DNA from 4 places in the Trichocoleus desertorum AS-A10 genome. Region 3 is predicted to be linked to each of the others. Evidence: predicted binding sites of a transcription regulator. Region 3 holds the regulator's gene; each other region holds the start of a gene.
What was found. The regulator NtcA, encoded in region 3, controls nitrogen genes in cyanobacteria. The targets are predictions, from matches to a motif close to TTTGTANNNNNNNNTACAAA.

Region 1 (5,138 bases), on a different contig from region 3:
CGCTATATCCCATTGCCAGCAAAATCGGACTGGGAGTTGTTTTGCCACTATGACAGGCAGAACCTGCACTAATCGCAATCCCCGCCAGATTCATTTGGCGCACCAAGGTTTTGCCATTTAGGGTTTCGCTATCGGTAGCCTGGAGACAAACGCTGACATGGTGCGGTAAGCGGTTCCAGCGATCGCCCGTGACAGTTACGCCTGGAATCGCTAGTAATTGATCAAACAAGCGATCGCGCAGCCGAATTAAGCGGGGCGTTTCGGTGGCTAGTTCCGCGATCGCCAGTTCTGCCGCTATGCCAAACCCTGCGATCGCAGGTACGGCCTGAGTCCCAGAACGCAGCTTAAACTCTTGCCCACCACCACCGATCAGCGGCACCAACGCCACTCCAGGTCGCACATACAAAGCCCCAGATCCTTGCGGTCCATACAACTTGTGGCTAGACAACGAGAGCAAATCTACCGGAAGCTGCTGCACATCTAGCTGCAAACGGCCTGCGACCTGCACGGCATCAGTATGAAACAATGCGCCATGATTACGAGCAATTTCACCGAGCACCTGGATGGGCTGCAAGGTACCAATTTCGCTCTGCCCGTAGATCACTGAAACTAAAACCGTATTACTTTGCAAGGCATGGCGTAAATCCTGAGGATTCACCCGCCCCTGAGCATCCACAGGTAAGCGAGTTACTTCCCATCCCCACTGCTCCAACAAGCGCACAGGCTCTGCGATCGCCGAGTGCTCCACGCTAGAAATAATCACATGTTGAGGTGTGGTGTACTGCCGCGCTACTCCCAAAATCGCCAAGTTATCCGATTCGGTGCCACCGGACGTAAACGCGATCGCTTCAGGTGGAGCGTTGAGCAAGCTAGCCACCTGAATGCGAGCCCGTTCTACCAACGTTGCGGCCCGACTGCCCCACTCATGCAAGCTGGAAGGATTACCCCACTGCGCCGCCAAAGCCTGCTGCATGGCAGCGATCGCTTCGGCACGAGGGGGAGTTGTCGCACTGTAATCCAGATAGATTTGCATGAGTAGTCGCGTTCTAAAGCTTTAAATCAAGGCGTTGCTTTCTTCCAGCATACCTTTCAATCCCAAACGTACCGATTCAGTCAAGATGTCCCGCTTTTGGTTTAGGATTGGGAGCCCTTTGAAGCAATTAATTGTATCCCTAACGACAGAAAGAATTAAAGTTAGCTGCCTCTTGGGGTAGAACGAACCAGCGTATCTAATTCGCTTCTAGGCTGAGGAACTTCCAACTATTGCTGCATAGGATGATCGCAAGTCTCAGTATGAAAACGGAGCTTATTAAGCAAATGGCACCAGAACAACAGCAAGAGCAAAACCTACCTCAAGAAGCTCAGCAACTCCCCGAATCAGCCCAAAAGATCTTCCAAGCTGCAATGCGAAGTGCTCAGTCTGATGGTCTGTCTCAAGAGGGAGCGATGAATGTCGCTTGGACCACAGTCAAGCATGATTACGTTCAAGGCAGCGACGGTAAGTGGCAGCGCAAGCCCGAGGACGAACACAGATACAAGTCAACGGTCGTCAGCGGTAACTAAAAAGTGTGGCAATTGCGGCTCTGGAGTGACTACAAAAAGCGTAGTTAAACTCATCCCAGCTTACCTTAACCCCTCACAAAAAGTGTTGGGGTTATTTTTGATTCTTGTCTGAGACTAAGACGATTGATTTCGAGACATTACCACTCAAGTTGCAGGTGGAGCCGAGATAATGGAAACCGACGCGATCCTAGAAATCCGTGTACAGAATTTGCTCCTGAAACTGGAAGACATGGAGCGGAGGCAAGACTCTACCGTCAAAGCAATTTTTCAGCTTTACGAAGCAGTGCGCTGGCTGAACGCAGGCAATCACGAACGAGTCGCCAGCGAGCTGGAAGACGCCATTATGACGTTACAGGAAGCCGCGAAGAAACCTCATTAGCGGCTAATGGTAATGATGCTATGGGCTAGGGCAACCTCTAGACATGCATCCCTCATTGCCGTTAGGAGCGTTATTTTGCTTTTTCCGGTTTCCCTTCGATCGCGTTTTTGCCTCAGTCTACTGCTGATTTTGAGCCTAACTGCTTGCCAACAAGTGCAATCTCAGCCACAGCAATCTGCACCTGCACCACTGCCCCAAGATCCGTTAGTTCAGGCTTACTTCAATCACGAACCTGCTACCAAATACACTGAGCCTTACCGCCAACAAACTCGCCCTGGCGATAATCTAGAGCAGCAAATTATTGACGCGATCGCCTCAGCGCAATCTACCGTAGATGTTGCTGTTCAAGAACTGCGGTTGCCCAAGATTGCTCAAGCCTTGATCGATCGCCAAAAAGCAGGCGTAAAAGTACGGGTAATTTTAGAAAACACCTATAGCCAACCTTGGAGCGCGATCACCGAGGCTGAATTAGAGAAGCTACCCGAACGAGAGCGCAGCCGCTATGAGGAATACCAGAAACTCGCAGACCTCGACCAGGACAGCAAACTTACCCCAGAGGAAATCAACCAAGGCGACACTTTAGTCATGCTGCGGCAAGCGCAGGTCCCTTGGATTGATGATACCGCCAACGGCTCTGCTGGCAGTGACTTGATGCACCATAAATTTGTCGTGGTGGATGGACAACGCCTAATCATCACTTCGGCCAATTTCACTACTAGTGATATTCATGGCGATTTCTCTCGCCCTGCCAGTCAAGGCAACGCTAACAACATGTTGCGGATTCCCAGCGCCGAATTAGCTAGCTTATTCACCCAAGAGTTCAACACTATGTGGGGCGATGGCCCTGGAGGCAAGTCCGATAGCAAGTTTGGCCTACAAAAACCCTATCGTTCTCCCCAAACAGTTGTGCTTGGCAGCACTTCAATTACAGTGCAGTTCTCGCCTACCAGTCCCTCCCGTCCCTGGAGTCAAAGTGGGAGCGGACTAATTGGCAAAACCTTGAGTACAGCTCAGCGATCGGTGAATTTGGCGTTGTTTGTATTTTCCGAGCAGCGTTTAGCGAATGTCTTAGAAACTAATCATGAACGAGGCGTACAGGTACAGGCTGTCATCGATCCTAGTTTTGCCTACCGTTCCTATAGCGAAGCCTTAGACATGCTGGGCGTTGAACTTAAAGACAAGTGCCGAACCGAACCCAACAACCATCCCTGGCAAAACCCTATTAGTACAGTGGGGGCACCACGCCTGCCACCTGGAGATTTATTGCACAACAAGTTTGGCGTTGTTGATCAAGCCACTGTGATTACGGGGTCTCATAACTGGACTGATGCTGCCAATACAGGCAATGACGAAACATTAGTCGTGGTTGAAAGCCCAATAGTTGCGGCTCACTACGAGCGAGAATTTGAGCGGCTATATAGCAATGCCATCTTGGGGGTGCCTCCAGCAGTACAACGCAAAATGGCTGCCCAAGCGAAACAGTGCCAGTCAAGTCAGACTCAGCCTAAGCCAACCTCAAAGCTCAAAAGCCAGCGATCGCCCGCTCCATCAACCCCTACAACCTCGCAGCCCCAGACCCCACCTAACTCAGTGGTGAACCTCAATACTGCTAGTCTGCAAGACCTGGAGACGTTGCCCGGTGTCGGTCCTGCGCTAGCCCAGCGCATTATTCAAGCTCGTCAGCAAAAACCCTTTACTTCGCTTACCGATCTCGATCGCGTGTCTGGTGTTGGCCCCAAACTCCTCGATCGCTTAGAGCCTTACGTCACTTGGTAAAGTTAGCCACCCGTTTTTGGGGCGCATCCACTCGCAACTCCATTTCTGCATGACTCACTGTGAGCCAAGGTTGCCCGAAATAAATCTGGGCCAGCGGGCTGTTTACAGGCACTTCCAAATGTCCTTTAACCACACCCAAACGTGTGTCTAAATGGGCTGCAAAAGAGAGTAAAGCTGAGTCCAACAGGCTAAAACTAGTAGCCGAAAAAGGTTGCCGCCAGAGAGAGAACGGTGGTTCATAACGTAATGAGCAAAGCAGGCGATCGCCTTGGCGCACCGTGACTTGCTGAGTTTGCCCCGCCTCCCAAGTAAACTCTGCTAGTTCTTTAGGCAATCCCCAAATTTCTCGCCCTCCTGCGACCGAATCTGGGTGATCGACATAGATATGAGTCACCCAACCGCCAATATTGCCAGCCTGACGGATCAGCGTCGCCACAATCAATTCGTTGTACTCCAAGACTGACCCCGCCTGATAAGCACTGAGATACACACTGGCGACTGCTTTGCCAGGCCACGGCTCCAGCACTTCCAAACCCGACGGCAGCAGCGATCGCACAGAAGCACTATCTACTAAATGTAATGTCTGCAAAGCGTGGCCTCGCAGTGTCCAAGGCGCAGAGGGATAAGGCACAGCGTTATTCTCCTGAGGTGAATAGGGGCAAACCAATCACACTGTAAAAACTCCCGTGGGCAAATCACTCTCTCTCGCGTCAGACTTACTTGAGAGGCTGGGCTTGCTATCCTGTAGACAGTTGCTCTGCTAGAATCGTCTGCGCTCCCAGCTATGACCCAACAACCAACCCGTATTTGTATTCTCGGTGGCGGCTTTGGGGGGCTTTACACCGCCCTCAAGCTCAGTCAGTTGCCTTGGACGAAGCTGGAGAAGCCTGAAATTGTTCTGGTAGACCAGCGCGATCGCTTCTTGTTTTCTCCCCTCCTCTACGAACTCGTGACAGGGGAACTACAAACCTGGGAAATTGCCCCCCCCTTTACCGAACTGCTCGCTAACACAGACATTCGCTTCTGCCAAAACGCGATCGCTGAGATCGATACACAAGCGCAGCGGGTGCAACTACAAGACGGCCCAACCCTTAGCTACGACTATCTAGTTGTAGCCTTAGGGGGTGAAACTCCGTTGGATCTAGTACCTGGTGCCGGTGAGTATGCCTTGCCATTTCGCGCCCTCGCAGATGCTTACACACTCGAAGAAAGATTACGCCTCTTAGAAGCCTCAGAAGCCGATAGGATTCGGATCGCGATCGTTGGCGCAGGCTATAGCGGTGTGGAATTGGCTTGCAAATTGGCTGATCGCTTAGGCGATCGCGGTCGGTTGCGCCTTGTAGAACAAGCTGACCAAATTCTCCGAACTTCGCCAGAGTTCAACCGAGAAGCTGCTCAGAAAGCTTTGGAAGAACGAGGC
Region 2 (5,138 bases), on a different contig from region 3:
ATCTAAACCCATGCCACAATCTGACTTCATTGCCTTGCCAGCCACCTCCTCACCACCCATCATCGGATTACTTCCTGCGGGCGGTCAGGCAACGCGGATTTCACCGCTTCCGCTCAGCAAAGAGTTATATCCGATTGGATTTCAAGCGGTAGCATCCGGAAGAAGTGTGCGGCCCAAAGTGGTGAGCCAATATTTGCTAGAGCGGTTGCAGCAAGCGGGGATTGCTCAGGCTTATTTCATTCTGCGGTCGGGCAAGTGGGACATTCCCGCTTATTTTGGTGATGGCTCAATGCTACAGATGCACTTGGGCTACTTACTCATGGGGTTGCCCTATGGAGTACCTTATACCCTGGACCAAGCTTATCCGTTTGTCCAAAACGCGATCGTGGCACTGGGGTTTCCAGATATTCTGTTTTGGCCCGAAGATGCGTTTACTCATTTGTTACGACGGCAGGCCCAAACTGAAGCTGATGTAGTTTTGGGCTTGTTTCCTACCGACCAACCCCAGAAGGCAGGCATGGTTGATTTTGACTCATCCGGGCAAGTGCAGCTGATTATTGAGAAACCGAGTCAAACTACTTTGCAATATATGTGGGCGATCGCGGTCTGGAATCCAACGTTCACTCAGTTTCTCCATGACTACCTCAAGGAAATCGAAGCAGCCAAGGCCCAAAATTTAGGACCCCGATCGCCCCAAGAACTCGCGATCGGGGATGTGATTCAAGCGGGAATTACAGCAGGGTTGCGAGTCGAAGCAGAGGTGTTTGAGGCAGGGGTATACCTCGACATTGGCACCCCCGAAAATCTGGTTAAAGCGGTGCAGGATTACGCACGCTTAGATCCTGAGATTGGTTTAGCTCCGGAAGTTTGAACTAGCTGGACCCAGGATCAGCTTCAGAGGTCGATTCAAAGGTTCTACGATAGCGCTTCCGCAAAATCAGGCCCAACGTCACCTCCTTCATCAGCCAGTACAAGCCAGTAATAACGATGAATGTGACGAACATTACGAGGGCAGGACGCTTAGCTACTAAATCATCTACGACTTTGTCTGCTACGGAGTCTAGGCGTGTGACTAAATCCCAACTGTTAAAACGCAAGAATCGCCCTAGGTAGATGCCGAGCGCACTCAACGCATGCAGAACCAATTCTGCCCAAAGCACATAGCGATGCCGTTGTCGTTGGTTGAGGTAATGGCCCAAGTTGATCAGCGATAGGACATAAGCTTGAAATCCCGCCAGAATAAACAACATATACTGCGGTACTAGGACGAGAGTGACAATCCACTCGGAAAATCCTTCGCGAATGTCGTAAATTAGATGAATGATGTCAGTCAGAACGTAGGGAGCGTTGGGTAGAAAGGCGACAAATACCAACAAACCCAACCACCAAAGAATGGAGGGCTGCCGACTTCTACGAAATAGCCAAACGCTCAATCCTAACGGGATAAGAGCTAGGAATAAGTTCCAAGCCATCCAATCACTGTTACGGTGTAAAACCTTGCCAGCAAACAGAATCCAGTTGAGCAGTTCTGCTTTCATAAGCATTCAATCAAGAACGAATCAGCAGCGATAACTTGCCCTGAAATGCGCAATTAGGGGCGATCGCTTCTTCATACTAGCCGCAGGTTTTCACTCACCGTCAAGATAAAGCCTAAAATGGAAGTAGGTTTGCGTCATCCAACTCAGCTTCAGGGGCAAACGCTTTTAGAACCCGGTCCAAATTAAGTCGCATCGGATAAATTTCAGGTATTGGGGAACTAAAAACCTAAAGTTTAACGTCAAGCAAGAAAGCTCCTGATAACGCTACGTAATCGGTGGATGAAGTATTAAGCAAATCCTACGTGTGGTGTCGGGGAGCGGTTGATTTCTAACTCCTAAAAAAATCCCTCAAAAATCGCCCAATTAACGGGTTGGATTCTTGAGGGATTTTCTTTAGCAAGCTTGAAGGGTAACTCTTGAGCAATGAAATACTAAAGCAGGCGGGCCAGCAAATCGAAGCATAGTTTAGGCGATCGCTGGCCTTGCAATCAATATCCAATCCCTAACCTAATGAGTGAATGATTAGCGGAGGTAGTTGGCTTCGGCTTCCAACATGCGAACTAGATTTTCGTCTCCGTTGGCTCTAGCAACTTCTAGGCGGTGTTGCAGGCTTCTCTGGATGTTTTCCCGATGAGCTTGTACGGTTCTGGTTGCGGCTTCTCGATGATTTTTGTTCATGACGGACTGTTTTTTCTGCTTGATTATGCTTTTAACTGATCTCTAAGTTAACATTCCCAGCTCGCAGTCTGTAACGTCCATTACCAAAAATTTAAGATCGCCTTGTGAAATTATGCCCATGTCTCTGCCTCAGCGACCCTCGATTGCTCGCGATCGCTATGCCCAATTGCCCCGACAAGATTTGGTGGTTTGTGCCAGTTTGGTGCAGAATCCCGCTAACCTAGGTGGGCTGTGTCGCACTGCGGAGGCGTTTCGAGTGGGGTCGGTGGTGGTGGCAGATTTAGCCCTGACCCAGAATTTGGCGTTTAGGAATTTGGCTGTTTCAGCTCACCATTGGCAACCTTTAGAAGCTTGTTCGATCTCAGCTTTGCCTGCTTGGATTGCAGCTCAACAGCAGGCGGGTTATTCTGCGATCGCGCTGGATTTAAGGGCTGATGCGGTGCCTTTGTCTGAGTTCAGTTTTCCTAGGCGAGCGGTGTTGGTGTTGGGGCGTGAGCTGACGGGGATTCCAGCGGAGATTGCAAATCTTTGTGATGTGGCGATCGCGATTCCTCAGTTTGGCATGGTTGAGTCTTTGAATGTGCAGACTGCGGCGGCGATCGCGATTTATGAGTATGGGCGGCAGTATCCTTTATCTGAGTTGAGTTAATGAACCGAGCCATCGGGGGCACTCGCCCCGAACCCCCGCTGGAGGACGCAGCCGTCCTCCAGACCTCCTCCAGAAGGTAATTTTTATGCCACAACCTCATTTAATTACTCTGTTAACTGATTTTGGTTTGAGTGATGTTTATGTGGGGGTGATGAAGGGGGCGATCGCTCAGGTTAATCCTGAGGTGCGAGTGATTGATTTGACGCATCAGGTTCCGCCTCAGGATGTAGTGGCGGCTCGGTTTTGTTTGATGAATGCTTATCCTTACTTTCCGCCTGGAACGGTGCATGTGGCGGTGGTTGATCCGGGGGTGGGAAGTACAAGGCGGGCGATCGCGATTGAGTTGGAGGATGGGTTTTTGGTGGGGCCAGATAATGGGTTGTTTAGTGGGGTTTTGAGTCAGCAGCGGGCGATCGCGGCAGTGGAGTTAACGAATGCTCGATTCTGGCGATCGGGGCAACTGAGTGCGACGTTTCATGGTCGTGATATTTTTGCGCCTGTGGGGGCTCATTTGGCGAGTGGGGTGGCGTTGCGGGAGTTGGGGCCAGTGGTTGATCTGCAAAGTTTGGTGCAGTTGCCGATTCTGAGTTATCAGTCTGAGGGTGACAGGATTGGGGGTTCGGTGCAGTATTGCGATCGCTTTGGTAATTTAATTACGAATATTCCTGAAAGTGCGGTGGTAGAGCAGGTTTGGACGGTTGTGATTGGTGAGACGGAAATTATGGGGGTGTCTAGCTACAGCGATCGCCCTGCTGGGACGTTGTTAGCATTAGTAGGAAGTCATGGATGGGTTGAAGTTGCGGTGAATGGGGGAAGTGCTGAGGCTAGTTTGAAATTGCATGTTGGAGATGCAGTTGAGGTGCTGCTAAAACCAAATGCTTGGGGGCGCTTGCCCCCAAACCCCCGCTGAGGGACGGTTGCGTCCCCCAGACCCCCTCCAAAAGGGTGGCTCTTGTTGGTGTTTTAAGGTTTTTGATAGAGGGAGGAGAGGAAATGACGACTTCGCAGTTGGAACCGGAAGTTTATCAGGGGCAGTTTGGGGAATTTACGATTACAGAGGGCGATCGCCAGGGTGTGATAATTTATCGCGCGGGGCTGGCGGTGGCGGCTGGTTGTTTCGCCCTTGGGGCTGGTTTGGTGTTGCGTTTTGGCAATGAGCCAGGTGTGATGTCGTGGTTGACTGTGCTGTATGCTGGCTTTTCACTGGCCTTGGGCGTTAGTTTACTCACGATTCATATCTATCTAGCGCCGCTGCATCGAGCTTTGCAAGCGTTCTGGGCGATCGGGAGCCTCAGTGCGATCGCGTTTGCTCTACAAGCAGATGAACCGCTAGCGAGTTTCGTTTACAATCATCCCTTAAGTTTGTTGGGTGTTGGCTTCACTTTTGCAGCTTTGACGGGGATCTTTTTCAAGGAAGCTTTTTGCTTTAATCGAGCTGAGACGAAGATTTTGACTCCGCTACTTCCTATTTTGCTGCTAGGGCATATGGTAGGCATTCTGCCGCCTCAGGGAGAACAGGTACTACTAGCTCTGTGGACAGCACTGTTTCTCGTGTTTGCTTGCCGCAAAGTGATCCAAGCGATTCCACCTGACATCGGGGATAAGTCTGTGTTTGACTATCTTCATCAAGAGCGGTTGGCGAAAGCTGGAAATTAGGATCACTGGTTAAACTTGTTCTTTGCTCTCTGCATCTGCGTCTCTTCGCTGCCCTGGCATCTCTGGCATGACGGCTGGGCTGTTGAGGAGACGTTCGTTATAAACAACGTTGTCATCAGTGATCTGTAAATCATCTAGATCAGCGTCGCTACCATCGTCCATCTGCTTGGTGTTGAGGTTGACCGCTTGATCAGGTGTATCACTGGAATTTTGGTGATTGTCTGCGGAGTTCATCGGGGTAGCTTCTCAAGCAACAACTGATGTGCTCAGCATAATCAGCAGATGGTAATCTACCCCCTATCTGAAGACTTATTCGATTATTGAGTGACACCGTGACGGATGTAGTGGATGTAGTTGTAATTGGGAGTGGCATTGGGGGGTTGAGCTGTGCGGCGCTCCTAGCTCGCTATGGCTTTGAGGTGGCGGTTTGTGAAAGCCATGCGATTCCGGGTGGTGCGGCTCACGGGTTTGAGTATCAAGGGTTCAAGTTTGACTCTGGCCCCTCGCTCTACTCTGGTTTGTCCTACAGTCCTTCTGCTAACCCTCTCCGTCAAGTGTTGGATGCCATTGGTGAAGAGCTGCCCTGTGCTACCTACAATACGTGGGGTTGCTGTCTC
Region 3 (5,138 bases):
AGGGAAATTTCACGCTGCCTCAGGTCTTTGCTTACCGTCGAGTCGAGGAGATGCCTCGCTGCGATGTAGTGGTGGTGGCACTCAAAAGTACCCACAATCACTTGTTGCCAGCCCTACTTCCTCGGGTGCTCAAAGAAGATGGTGTTGTCTTAGTGCTGCAAAATGGCTTGGGCTTAGAAGCGGAAGTAGCTCAAGTTGTTGGTGCGGAGCGCGTCATGGGTGGACTGTGCTTTATTTGTTCCAACAAAGTGGGTCCTGGCCACATTCGCCACCTTGACTACGGAGCCATTACCTTAGGTGAGTACGCAGCAAACTATCAGGCGGGTGGTGTCACAGAGCGCATGTCTCAGATCGCTCAAGACTTTATCCAGGCGAGCATCTCGATCCAGTTGGCGGCAGACCTACTCCTAGCCCGCTGGCGCAAGCTGGTTTGGAATATTCCCTTCAACGGCTTGTCAGTGGTACTCAACGCCACAACTGATGCGCTGATGGCCGATCGCTACACTTATACTTTGGCAGAGCAATTGATGCGAGAAGTTGCCTTAGGAGCAAAAGTGCAGAGTCGCGCGATCGCCGATGATTTTATTCAAAAGATGCTGGATGACACGATAAAGATGAAGCCCTACCGCACCAGCATGAAAATTGACTATGACGAAGGCAGATCTCTGGAAGTTGAGGCAATTTTTGGCAACCCACTACGAGCTGCCCAAGCCGCAGGAGTGGAGCTTCCGCAGATTGCCATGCTCTACCAACAGTTAAAGTTTTTGAGCAGTAGAACTTACAAGACGCCTTTAGAGCTAGGAATAGTGTGAGCCCGACGGGGATCGGTTTCTGTAGCAACGCGCAAAGCACGGGCAAAGGCTTTGAAAGTAGCCTCAATAATATGGTGTGAGTTGATGCCATCTAGCTGACGGATGTGCAGCGTCATCTGGCTGTGATTCACCACTGCCACAAAGAATTCCCGTACTAGTTGCGTGTCGTAAGTGCCGACTCGTTCGGTAGGGATTTGCAGGCCATAGCTAATGTGAGGCCGACCAGACAAATCTAGAGCTACCTGGATTAGAGCTTCGTCCAAGGGCGCGAGGAAATTGCCAAACCGGACAATGCCTTTGCGATCGCCCAAGGCTTTAGCTAGAGCTTGACCCAGGGTAATGCCCACATCTTCGTTGGTGTGATGGTCATCAATTTCTAAGTCACCCGTCGCTCGCACCTCTAGGTCAAACAGCCCATGCGAAGCAATCTGATGCAACATGTGGTCGAGAAATGGAATACCTGTGGCGGCTACACAGCGACCCTGTCCATCCAAATTAATGGTGACATGCACATCTGTCTCACCCGTTTTGCGACTGACTGAGGCCACTCGTCCTGAAAATACGGGTTCTAATGATGCTCCGTTGGCCTGCTCGAAGGCTGTGCGGTTCTCTTGGGAAGACGCTTCATGAATGCTAGTCTGCATAGGCCCTACTCAATAGTGGGAAGTAAAAACTGAGAAGTAGAAACAGGAAGTAAGAAACTTTGAGCCTGCACAGGCAGGCCAAACGGTTGTAGTCACTGAATGGCAACCACTACATCCCCATGATCTCATAGCCAGAATCAACATAGAGGATTTGCCCTGTCATACCGCTGGACAAATCACTGCATAGGAACGCCGCTGTATTGCCAACTTCTAGTTGAGTCACAGTGCGCCGCAGGGGTGCCACTTCTTCCACATGATGAATCATGTCCAGAATTCCCCCAACCGCAGAGGAGGCGAGAGTTCTAATTGGGCCCGCAGAAATGCCATTGACTCGAATATTGTGGGGGCCTAGTTCTGCCGCCAAGTATTTAACGCTCATTTCTAAGCCCGCTTTGGCAATGCCCATAACGTTATAGTTGGGCACCACACGCACCCCGCCCAAATAAGTCAGAGTGACAATGCTGCCGCCTTCTGTCATCAGGGGTTTAGCGGCACCACTGAGCTGAATTAAGGAATAAGTGCTGATGTCTAAGGCTGTGGTAAATCCTGGCCGCGAGGTGTTGCTAAAGTGGCCAGATAAGTCATCTTTGTTGGCAAAGGCCAGACAGTGAACCAAGATATCTAGCTTGCCCCACTTCTCCTTCACAGTCTCAAAGGTGGACTGAATCTGAGCATCATCTTGCACATTGCAAGGCACAAACAAGCTGGGTTGTAGCGGTTCAACCAATTCTGCTACTTTTTTTTCCATCTTGCCCCGCTCATCGGGCAGATAGGTAATCCCTAGGTTGGCACCCGCTTTATGGAGTTGTTGGGCAATTCCCCAAGCAATTGAGCGATTGTTAGCAATGCCTGTGACTAAGGCATTTTTTCCGGTCAGATCCAGCATGGCAATCTCTTCGTTAAGGGCAATTACGAGAATACTCAAAGATGGGGGCTTAAAGATATTGACATCGACTGTTGCTGGTAGGGTGATACGCTGCCTTGAGTCCTATCACGAGATATCTGTCTTTAGGGGGAGTAAGATAGGGTCTAAATAGGCCGCTGACAGCCAAGATCCGTTCGTTTGTGGTCCTCGAAACAGCAGTTAAATTCTTCAGCCATTGGCGATCGCTGGCAGATTGTGTATCAAATAGAACAAAAAATGACTCTAGAGTAAGTTTAAGTGTTCTAAAGTCATCAATTGCTTACAGTTGGCTCACCTTCGTAAGGTTCATCTCCAGACGAGCGGCCCATGAAGGTTGGAGAAGGGCATCGAAAAGGTAAAAGGATATGGTAATGACGCAGGATAGGCCGTTAGCATCTGTGTTTCGTCAACTGGGAGGCGGAGCATTTCCTCCCGTGATCGAAACGTTTGATCGAGGCAAGACGATTTTCTTCCCCGGTGATCCAGCGGAGCGTGTCTACTTTTTGGTCCGAGGTGCGGTCAAACTGTCTCGCGTTTATGAAGCGGGCGAAGAAATCACCGTAGCTTTGCTGCGAGAAAATAGTGTTTTTGGGGTTCTCTCGCTGATTACGGGCAATCGTTCCGATCGCTTTTATCACGCAGTTGCTTTTACTCCGGCGGAATTACTGTCGGTGCCCATTGAACAAGTGGAAAAAGCTCTCAAGGATAACCCAGAGCTGTCGATGCTGATGTTGCAAGGGTTGTCTTCGCGCATCTTGCAAACTGAGATGATGATCGAAACCTTAGCCCACCGGGATATGGGATCACGCTTGGTCAGCTTCTTGCTCATCCTCTGTCGTGACTTCGGCGTTCCTGGCCCTGACGGGATCACAATTGACTTGAAATTGTCGCATCAGGCGATCGCAGAAGCGATTGGTTCCACCCGCGTCACAGTCACGCGCCTACTTGGAGATCTGCGACAGGAGAAGATGATTTCCATCCATAAGAAAAAAATTACGGTTCATAATCCCGTCGCTCTCAGTCAACAGTTCAGTTGATCTGCTATGGTTAACCTCTAGTAATAACAAGCGCTTACAGCGACTTGAATACAGCTCTCTGGCCGAGGAAGGTGCTTCATGGCACTCCTGCGAGGAAACAAAGAGAGCCGTGATGCTCTCCTGACGCTGAGGCAAGGCAGCAACTTTTGCTATCTGGGTCTGCTTGTTGTCGTCCTACAGGTGTGATGGCACACAAAACTTCCAGGGCATGAGATAGGCTGTATCTGAGTTGGGTGTGAGCCAAATGGCTTCCTGAGGGTAGATGACCAGCGGGTACATCTTAATTGTGGCAATCTTGGTGTTGGGGGGTGTGATCGCAACGGTGGGCGATCGCATCGGTACGCGCGTAGGCAAGGCTCGCCTCAGCTTGTTTAACTTGCGTCCCCGCAAAACCGCAGTCTTGGTGACGATTGTCACGGGTGGCATCATTTCCGCTTCTACACTCGCCATTTTGTTTGCTGTGAGTGATCAACTCCGGACTGGCGTTTTTGAATTGGGCAAAATTCAGAAAAACCTCTCTAGAGCGCGAGAAGATTTAGCAAAGACGAGAGTTCAAAAAAATCAAGTTGAGCAAGAGCTGACCCAAGCCCGCGCCGAGCAAGTTTCGGCTCAACAACGGCTGGATCGAATTAATTTGTTTCTTAAGGCCGCGATCGCCAAGCAAGCGACGACAGAAGCACAGCTAAATCGTACCCAAACCCAGCTAGGCCGAGTCGAGACTGAAAGAGCCCGCACCGAAGCTCAGCTCGATCAAACTCAGAGCCAACTGAGCCGCGCGGAAGCAGAAAAGGATCGGATTGAAGATGCCAAAGACCGCACCGAAGCAGAACTAAACCGAACTCAAACGCAACTAAGCACTGTTTCTCAGCAAGCAACGGGACTCCGCTCCGAGATCGACCGACTGGATAACGAGCGCCAAAACTTGATTAAAGAAACTAAAGATTTAGAGGTTCAACAGGCCAATCTAGAGAAAGCTGTCCAAACCTTGCAGCGGTACTACCAGTACTATCAAGCGCAGTATGAAACCCTACGCCAAGGCAACGTCGCTCTCTTCCGAGGACAAGTGTTGTCAGCAGGCGTCGTGCGGATCGTTTCTCCCACGGGCGCTCAGCAAGCAGTAGACCAATTACTGCGAGAAGCAAATCGTAACGCTATCAAGTTGACCCGTCCTGGTGCTGGTCAAGTCAGCGAACAGATTATTCAAATCACCAGACCGGAAGTAGAACAACTGGTTGACCAAATTGAAGATGGTCGCGATTACGTCATTAGAATTCTCTCAGCGGGTAACTATGTCCTAGGAGAAAAGAGCGTTCAGGTGGTGGCGAGCGCTACGTTCAACCAAGTGGCATTTCTGTCTGGTGATGTCATTGCTGCCGCTTCAGTTGATCCATCTACCCTAACTGAAGCCGACATTCAAAAGCGGATCGAACTGCTGCTAGCCGCCACGGAGTTTCGAGCCAGAGGCGCGGGAGTACTCACGGAAGGAGTACAGATCGCTGCGAATGGTCCTAGCGTCACGGCAATTTTGAGCTTTGCTGAGCAGTTGAAGCAATATCGCCAGCCGCTCGATTTAAAGGTTGTCACTACGGGTGTGATCTACACAGCAGGCCCACTGAAGGTGGAGTTGTTAGCGATTCAGAATGGCCAAGTGGTGCTGAGTACTAGTCGGGACATTCCTCAACCCAATCGTCCTCAACCCAACAGCAGTCCATCTCCTCAACCCAACAATGCCACTCCTAAT
Region 4 (5,138 bases), on a different contig from region 3:
TGCAACACTTTGCCATCCGTACCAAATTTAGAATCATGGCAAAGACAAACAAAAACTTTCTGCTCGGCTTGCCAGTCTACGAGACAGGCCTTGTGAGTACAGCTAGCATTAACTGCGGCTAAAGCGTCAGGACTATCTGGATTACGGACCACAAGCAAAGGCCCCGAAACAAACTTCTGATCGCCCAATTGACCTTTTTGATCTAAAGTCGCCACAGTTCCTACAGGTTGAAAACCGTCTGCACGAGCAACCGCGCCTGAATTGACCGCAGGATTGGATGTTGTTTCGTTGGAAGTTGTGGTCGTTTTGTTAGAACAAGCTGCGATCGCCACTGGCAAAGAACTGGCAATTCCACCAACGCCAACCCAAGTTAAAAAAGTACGACGATCCATTGTTCAGTCTATAGAAGTTCTGCTCGTTCAATTGTCGCATAAGGCTCCAAATCAGTTCCTGCACTACCGATCACGGGAGTTTTCAGCCTCCTAACTGCCTAAAAAATCTACCTGAACATGCTTTGTGAATAGTACAGATTGCACCAGGATTATGCAGTTTTTGTATATTTGATTACCTTTTTTGGTTCGTTGAGCTAATCCAAGAACCGCATAAATTAATTAAAAATTAAGTAATTTTTTCCAAGCAGATTGCGTTTTTAGCTCAACTCAGTTTTTTTCAAACTGTCTTGAATGATGCAGATTCTCAGAAAACTGTATAGAAAACAACTTTTACTCAGCATGGGATTCATGCAGTAATTGCATTGATTGATGATTTTTGTAGTTAAAGATACAAATATTCTTTCTATGCAGAAGTTACATAAACATAGATTTTGCAGCTAGAGATACACTTTCAAATTCAAAGTCAAAGATTTTGATTTGAAATTAAATTTCCTGGCTCAAAGCAGCTTTAAAAGGACTTGATTATGACGAAAGAAGCGATCGCGACTATTATTAGTGCTGCCCGCACCAAAGCAGAACTGGTTGAAAACAGCTTGCCTAAATTCCTAGTTCTATCTGTATTGGCAGGAATTTACGTTGGCTTTGGAGTGATGCTGGTTTTTTCCATCGGCGCACCCTTGCATGCGGCTGGATCACCTGCGGTTAAAGCCTTAATGGGAGCCTCATTTGCGGTCGCTTTGTCATTAGTTATTTTTGCTGGGTCCGAACTATTCACTGGCAATCATATGTTCATGACAATTGCCAGTCTCGCTAAACAAGTTACCTGGAAAGACACTTGGAAAGTCTTGGGCATCAGCTTTATTGGTAACTTGGCTGGCTCTCTGCTGCTAGCCCTGCTCTTGGTTCAGTCTGGGCTTTTGGCTAAAGGACCGATCAAGGATTTTGTCTTAGAAGCTGTGGCTGGAAAAATGCAGGCTCCCTTTATGGAGCTATTTTTTCGCGGCATTCTTTGCAACATTTTGGTTTGTTTAGCGATTTGGATGGCCGCTAAGACTAAAGAGGATATCGCGAAGTTAGTGCTGATCTTCTGGTGTCTGTTTGCCTTCGTGGGTGCAGGGTTTGAGCACAGCGTCGCCAACATGACCCTAATGGGATTGGGTCTATTTATCCCTCATGATCCTGAGCAAATTTCTTGGATCGGGTATGTCAAAAACTTGATTCCTGTTTCTCTTGGTAACTGGGTTGGTGGCGCTTGCCTGGTTGGAGCCTCTTACTGGTATGTAGGCAGCGATCGCCCATCTCGCAAACCCAAAAAAGCTAAAAAGTTGGAATCAGTGCCCAGTTTTGAAACTTGGGAAACAGAACCTAGAGAGAAAACAACTTATTAATTGCTTAAGCGAACTCATTCTCCTAGTTAAAGAGCTTATCCAGACTATTTGGATAGGCTTTTATTTTTTTGAAGCAGCACCTATTAATTAGGTCTTTTGTATCCTTTGTTGCAAAATCAAATGTTTTTTAGATCGTTTGAAATCAACGAGTTATGTCAAAACAGCATGACTTACATGCAAGTGTTTCATATATAGAAACATTTTGTAACTATAGATACGAATTCACTAGCTAAGTACTCATAACCTTAGCTGGTAAGAAACGTTAAACGGCAAATTACATTGAATTCATCTGAATTCAAACCTTGCTTAAAGCCAGCAGTGACACGGGTAGATTCATGACAACCGCAGCAACCAATCCAGCGACTGGAAGCAATAAATTTGAGAAACTCAAAGCTGAAAAAGACGGTTTAGAGGTCAAAAAAGAACTTGATCGCTTTGCTCAAATTGGCTGGGAAGCGATGGATGAAACCGATCGCGACTACCGCCTCAAATGGTTGGGTGTGTTCTTCCGACCTGTCACTCCTGGCAAGTTTATGTTGCGGATGCGGATTCCCAACGGCATCCTTACCAGCGGCCAAGTCCGAGTTCTCGGCGAAGTGCTACAACGCTATGGTGAAGACGGCACCGGTGACATTACCACTCGGCAAAATATTCAGTTGCGCGGCATCCGCATCGAAGATTTACCCGATATCTTCCGTCGCTTTGAGGAAGCGGGTCTCACCAGTATCCAGTCTGGCATGGACAACGTCCGCAACATCACAGGCTCTCCCGTTGCAGGCATTGATGCAGACGAGTTGATCGACACTCGCGGCATCGTCCGTAAAGTGCAGGACATGATCACCAATAACGGTGAAGGCAATCCCTCCTTTACCAACCTGCCTCGGAAATTTAATATTGCGATCGCGGGCTGCCGAGATAACTCAGTCCACGCGGAAATCAATGACATCGCCTTTGTCCCCGCCTACAAAAACAACAACCTAGGCTTCAATGTTTTAGTCGGTGGCTTCTTCTCCGCCAAGCGCTGTGAAGCGGCAATCCCCATGAATGTCTGGGTTGATCCCCGCGATGTGGTGGCTCTGTGTGAAGCGATTCTCTTGGTCTATCGCAACCACGGTCTGCGGGCCAATCGCCAAAAAGCGCGCTTGATGTGGCTGATTGATGAGTGGGGTCTCGATAAGTTCCGCTCAGAAGTTGAGCAACAAATGGGTCATGCGCTCCAGACGGCTGCTCCCAAAGATGAGATTGTCTGGGATAAGCGTGACCATGTCGGCATTCACGCTCAGAAGCAACCCGGACTAAATTATGTGGGACTACATGTTCCAGTAGGCCGCCTCTACGCCCAAGATATGTTCGACTTAGCGCGTCTCGCCGAAGTTTATGGCAGTGGAGAGGTTCGCCTCAGTGTTGAACAAAATGTGATTGTTCCCAATATTCCTGATTCCCGCTTAGGCCCCTTCCTGAAAGAGCCTCTGCTGCAACGCTTTACCGCTGATCCTGCGCCGCTCTCGCGATCGCTGGTTTCCTGCACGGGATCCCAGTTCTGCAACTTTGCCCTGATTGAAACCAAGAACCGCGCCGCAGCCCTGATTCAAGAATTGGATTCAGAACTCTCTTTGCCGAAATCGGTGCGGATTCACTGGACAGGTTGCCCCAACTCCTGCGGTCAACCTCAAGTGGCTGATATTGGCCTCATGGGGACTAAAGTTCGCAAAGATGGCAAAACGGTGGAAGGCGTAGACCTCTACATGGGTGGCAAGGTTGGCAAACATGCCGTCTTAGGCACCTGTGTACAGAAATCCATTCCTTGCGAAGATCTCAAACCATTTCTCACGAATCTCCTGATCCAAAACTTTGGCGCTCAAATCCGCACGACTCCCCTAAAAACTTCTGCTCAAATTCAATTTTCTGTAGAAGATGAGGTAGTTGCTAGCCCGGTTGCGGCTGTCAATGTCCCTGCGGCATCCAGCTATCAACCTGTGGCAGTGGCAACGCCAGTTCCCTCAGCTCCCCCTGCTCCTCCCGCTCAACCTGCGATCGCCAGCTTTGCTAAATCTGGCAAAGAAGTTGCTTGTACCGAAGCAGATACGTTATTGGATGTAGCGACTCAAGCAGGGGTAGAGCTAGATAGCAGTTGTCAGGCAGGCACCTGTGGCACTTGCAAACAAAAACTGCTGGAAGGCCAAGTGCACTATGAAGGTGAGCCGGATGCATTGGATGCCAGTGAGCAAGCCGCAGGCTGGATTTTAACCTGTATTGCTCATCCCATCGGCAAGGTTGTCATTGATGCTTGATTAGCCGTTGTTTTCCTTACTGCCTCTCGCTCAATCACGGTGATAACCGAGAGGCACATTGAGGGAGCGATCGCTGCTTGCACCCCAAGCCTCACATCCCCCAGATGGATTGCGAGGTAGGTAGTTACGGCTTGAAAACCACAAGTATGTTTCGCTACAGACAAAAACGCCAAAACCTGTAGAAAAACTTCAAAATTGCTCATGGGTAACATTTTATCTAGAGCAACATCGGTAGGGTAATGACAAGCTGTTGGTATAGAAAACTACCAACACCCCAAAATTTTCACAACTTATAACTTGAGTATTGGTGAACGAGGATGACGAAGTTTTCGAGACGGAAATTCATCTTGACAGCAGGCGTTACAGCCGCAGGTACTCTACTCGCCCACGGCTGTACGTCCTCCAATTCGACCGATACTGCTGCTAGCACTTCCCCCAGTGCTGCTCCTGCGGTTAATGTTGCCGCCGCTGATGCGCCAGAAGTCACTACGGCCAAGCTCGGCTTCATTGCCCTAACAGATTCCGCTCCCCTGATCATCGCCAAAGAAAAGGGTCTATTTGAGAAGTACGGTATGAAGGATGTCCAAGTGGCCAAGCAGGCTTCTTGGGCGGCGACCCGTGACAACATTGTGCTGGGTTCCGAGGGCGGCGGGATCGATGGCGCTCATATCCTGTCTCCGATGCCTTACCTAATTTCTGAAGGCAAAGTGACTGATGGCAAGAAAGTACCGATGTACATCTTGGCTCGTCTCAATGTCAACGGTCAGTGCATCTCCGTTGCCAACACTTACAAAGACTTGAAAGTGGGTTTGCAGAGCAATGCGCTCAAAAATGCCTTTGCTCAAGCTAAATCCGCCGGGAAAGAAACCAAGTGCGCCGTTACCTTCCCCGGTGGCACTCACGATCTGTGGATGCGCTACTGGCTCGCAGCGGGTGGCCTAAATCCGAATGAAGATGCTTCGACCATCGTGGTGCCACCGCCCCAAATGGTCGCCAACATGAAAGTCGGCAACATGGAAGCCTTCTGTGTTGGCGAACCTTGGAATGCTCAGCTCGTCAACCAAGGA

Region 1: a site for NtcA is predicted at 1,164-1,183, ahead of NDA01_RS14280 (ChaB family protein). Genes of this name have one in related genera too.
Region 2: a site for NtcA is predicted at 2,284-2,303, ahead of pirA (arginine synthesis PII-interacting regulator PirA). Genes of this name have one in related genera too.
Region 4: a site for NtcA is predicted at 1,982-2,001, ahead of NDA01_RS23910 (ferredoxin--nitrite reductase). Genes of this name have one in related genera too.

The regions. Positions count from the first base shown of each region.
Region 1 covers NZ_JAMPKN010000009.1:93,716-98,853, forward strand. The annotation lists gene NDA01_RS14275 (cysteine desulfurase family protein) at 1-1,033, opposite strand, end outside; gene NDA01_RS14280 (ChaB family protein) at 1,294-1,563, shown strand; gene NDA01_RS14285 (hypothetical protein) at 1,733-1,942, shown strand; gene NDA01_RS14290 (phospholipase D-like domain-containing protein) at 2,018-3,718, shown strand; gene NDA01_RS14295 (acetoacetate decarboxylase family protein) at 3,708-4,385, opposite strand; gene NDA01_RS14300 (NAD(P)/FAD-dependent oxidoreductase) at 4,503-5,138, shown strand, end outside.
Region 2 covers NZ_JAMPKN010000009.1:32,377-37,514, reverse strand. The annotation lists gene NDA01_RS14055 (sugar phosphate nucleotidyltransferase) at 11-871, shown strand; gene NDA01_RS14050 (DUF1361 domain-containing protein) at 873-1,538, opposite strand; gene pirA (arginine synthesis PII-interacting regulator PirA) at 2,061-2,216, opposite strand; gene NDA01_RS14040 (TrmH family RNA methyltransferase) at 2,335-2,865, shown strand; gene NDA01_RS14035 (SAM hydrolase/SAM-dependent halogenase family protein) at 2,951-3,775, shown strand; gene NDA01_RS14030 (DUF2301 domain-containing membrane protein) at 3,859-4,521, shown strand; gene NDA01_RS14025 (hypothetical protein) at 4,531-4,755, opposite strand; gene NDA01_RS14020 (phytoene desaturase family protein) at 4,854-5,138, shown strand, end outside.
Region 3 covers NZ_JAMPKN010000001.1:371,753-376,890, reverse strand. The annotation lists gene NDA01_RS01690 (putative 2-dehydropantoate 2-reductase) at 1-812, shown strand, start outside; gene hisB (imidazoleglycerol-phosphate dehydratase HisB) at 779-1,456, opposite strand; gene fabI (enoyl-ACP reductase FabI) at 1,566-2,381, opposite strand; gene ntcA (global nitrogen regulator NtcA) at 2,732-3,397, shown strand; gene NDA01_RS01670 (DUF3084 family protein) at 3,660-5,138, shown strand, end outside.
Region 4 covers NZ_JAMPKN010000029.1:24,203-29,340, forward strand. The annotation lists gene NDA01_RS23900 (QcrA and Rieske domain-containing protein) at 1-392, opposite strand, end outside; gene NDA01_RS23905 (formate/nitrite transporter family protein) at 917-1,780, shown strand; gene NDA01_RS23910 (ferredoxin--nitrite reductase) at 2,116-4,071, shown strand; gene NDA01_RS23915 (hypothetical protein) at 4,038-4,274, opposite strand; gene NDA01_RS23920 (CmpA/NrtA family ABC transporter substrate-binding protein) at 4,389-5,138, shown strand, end outside.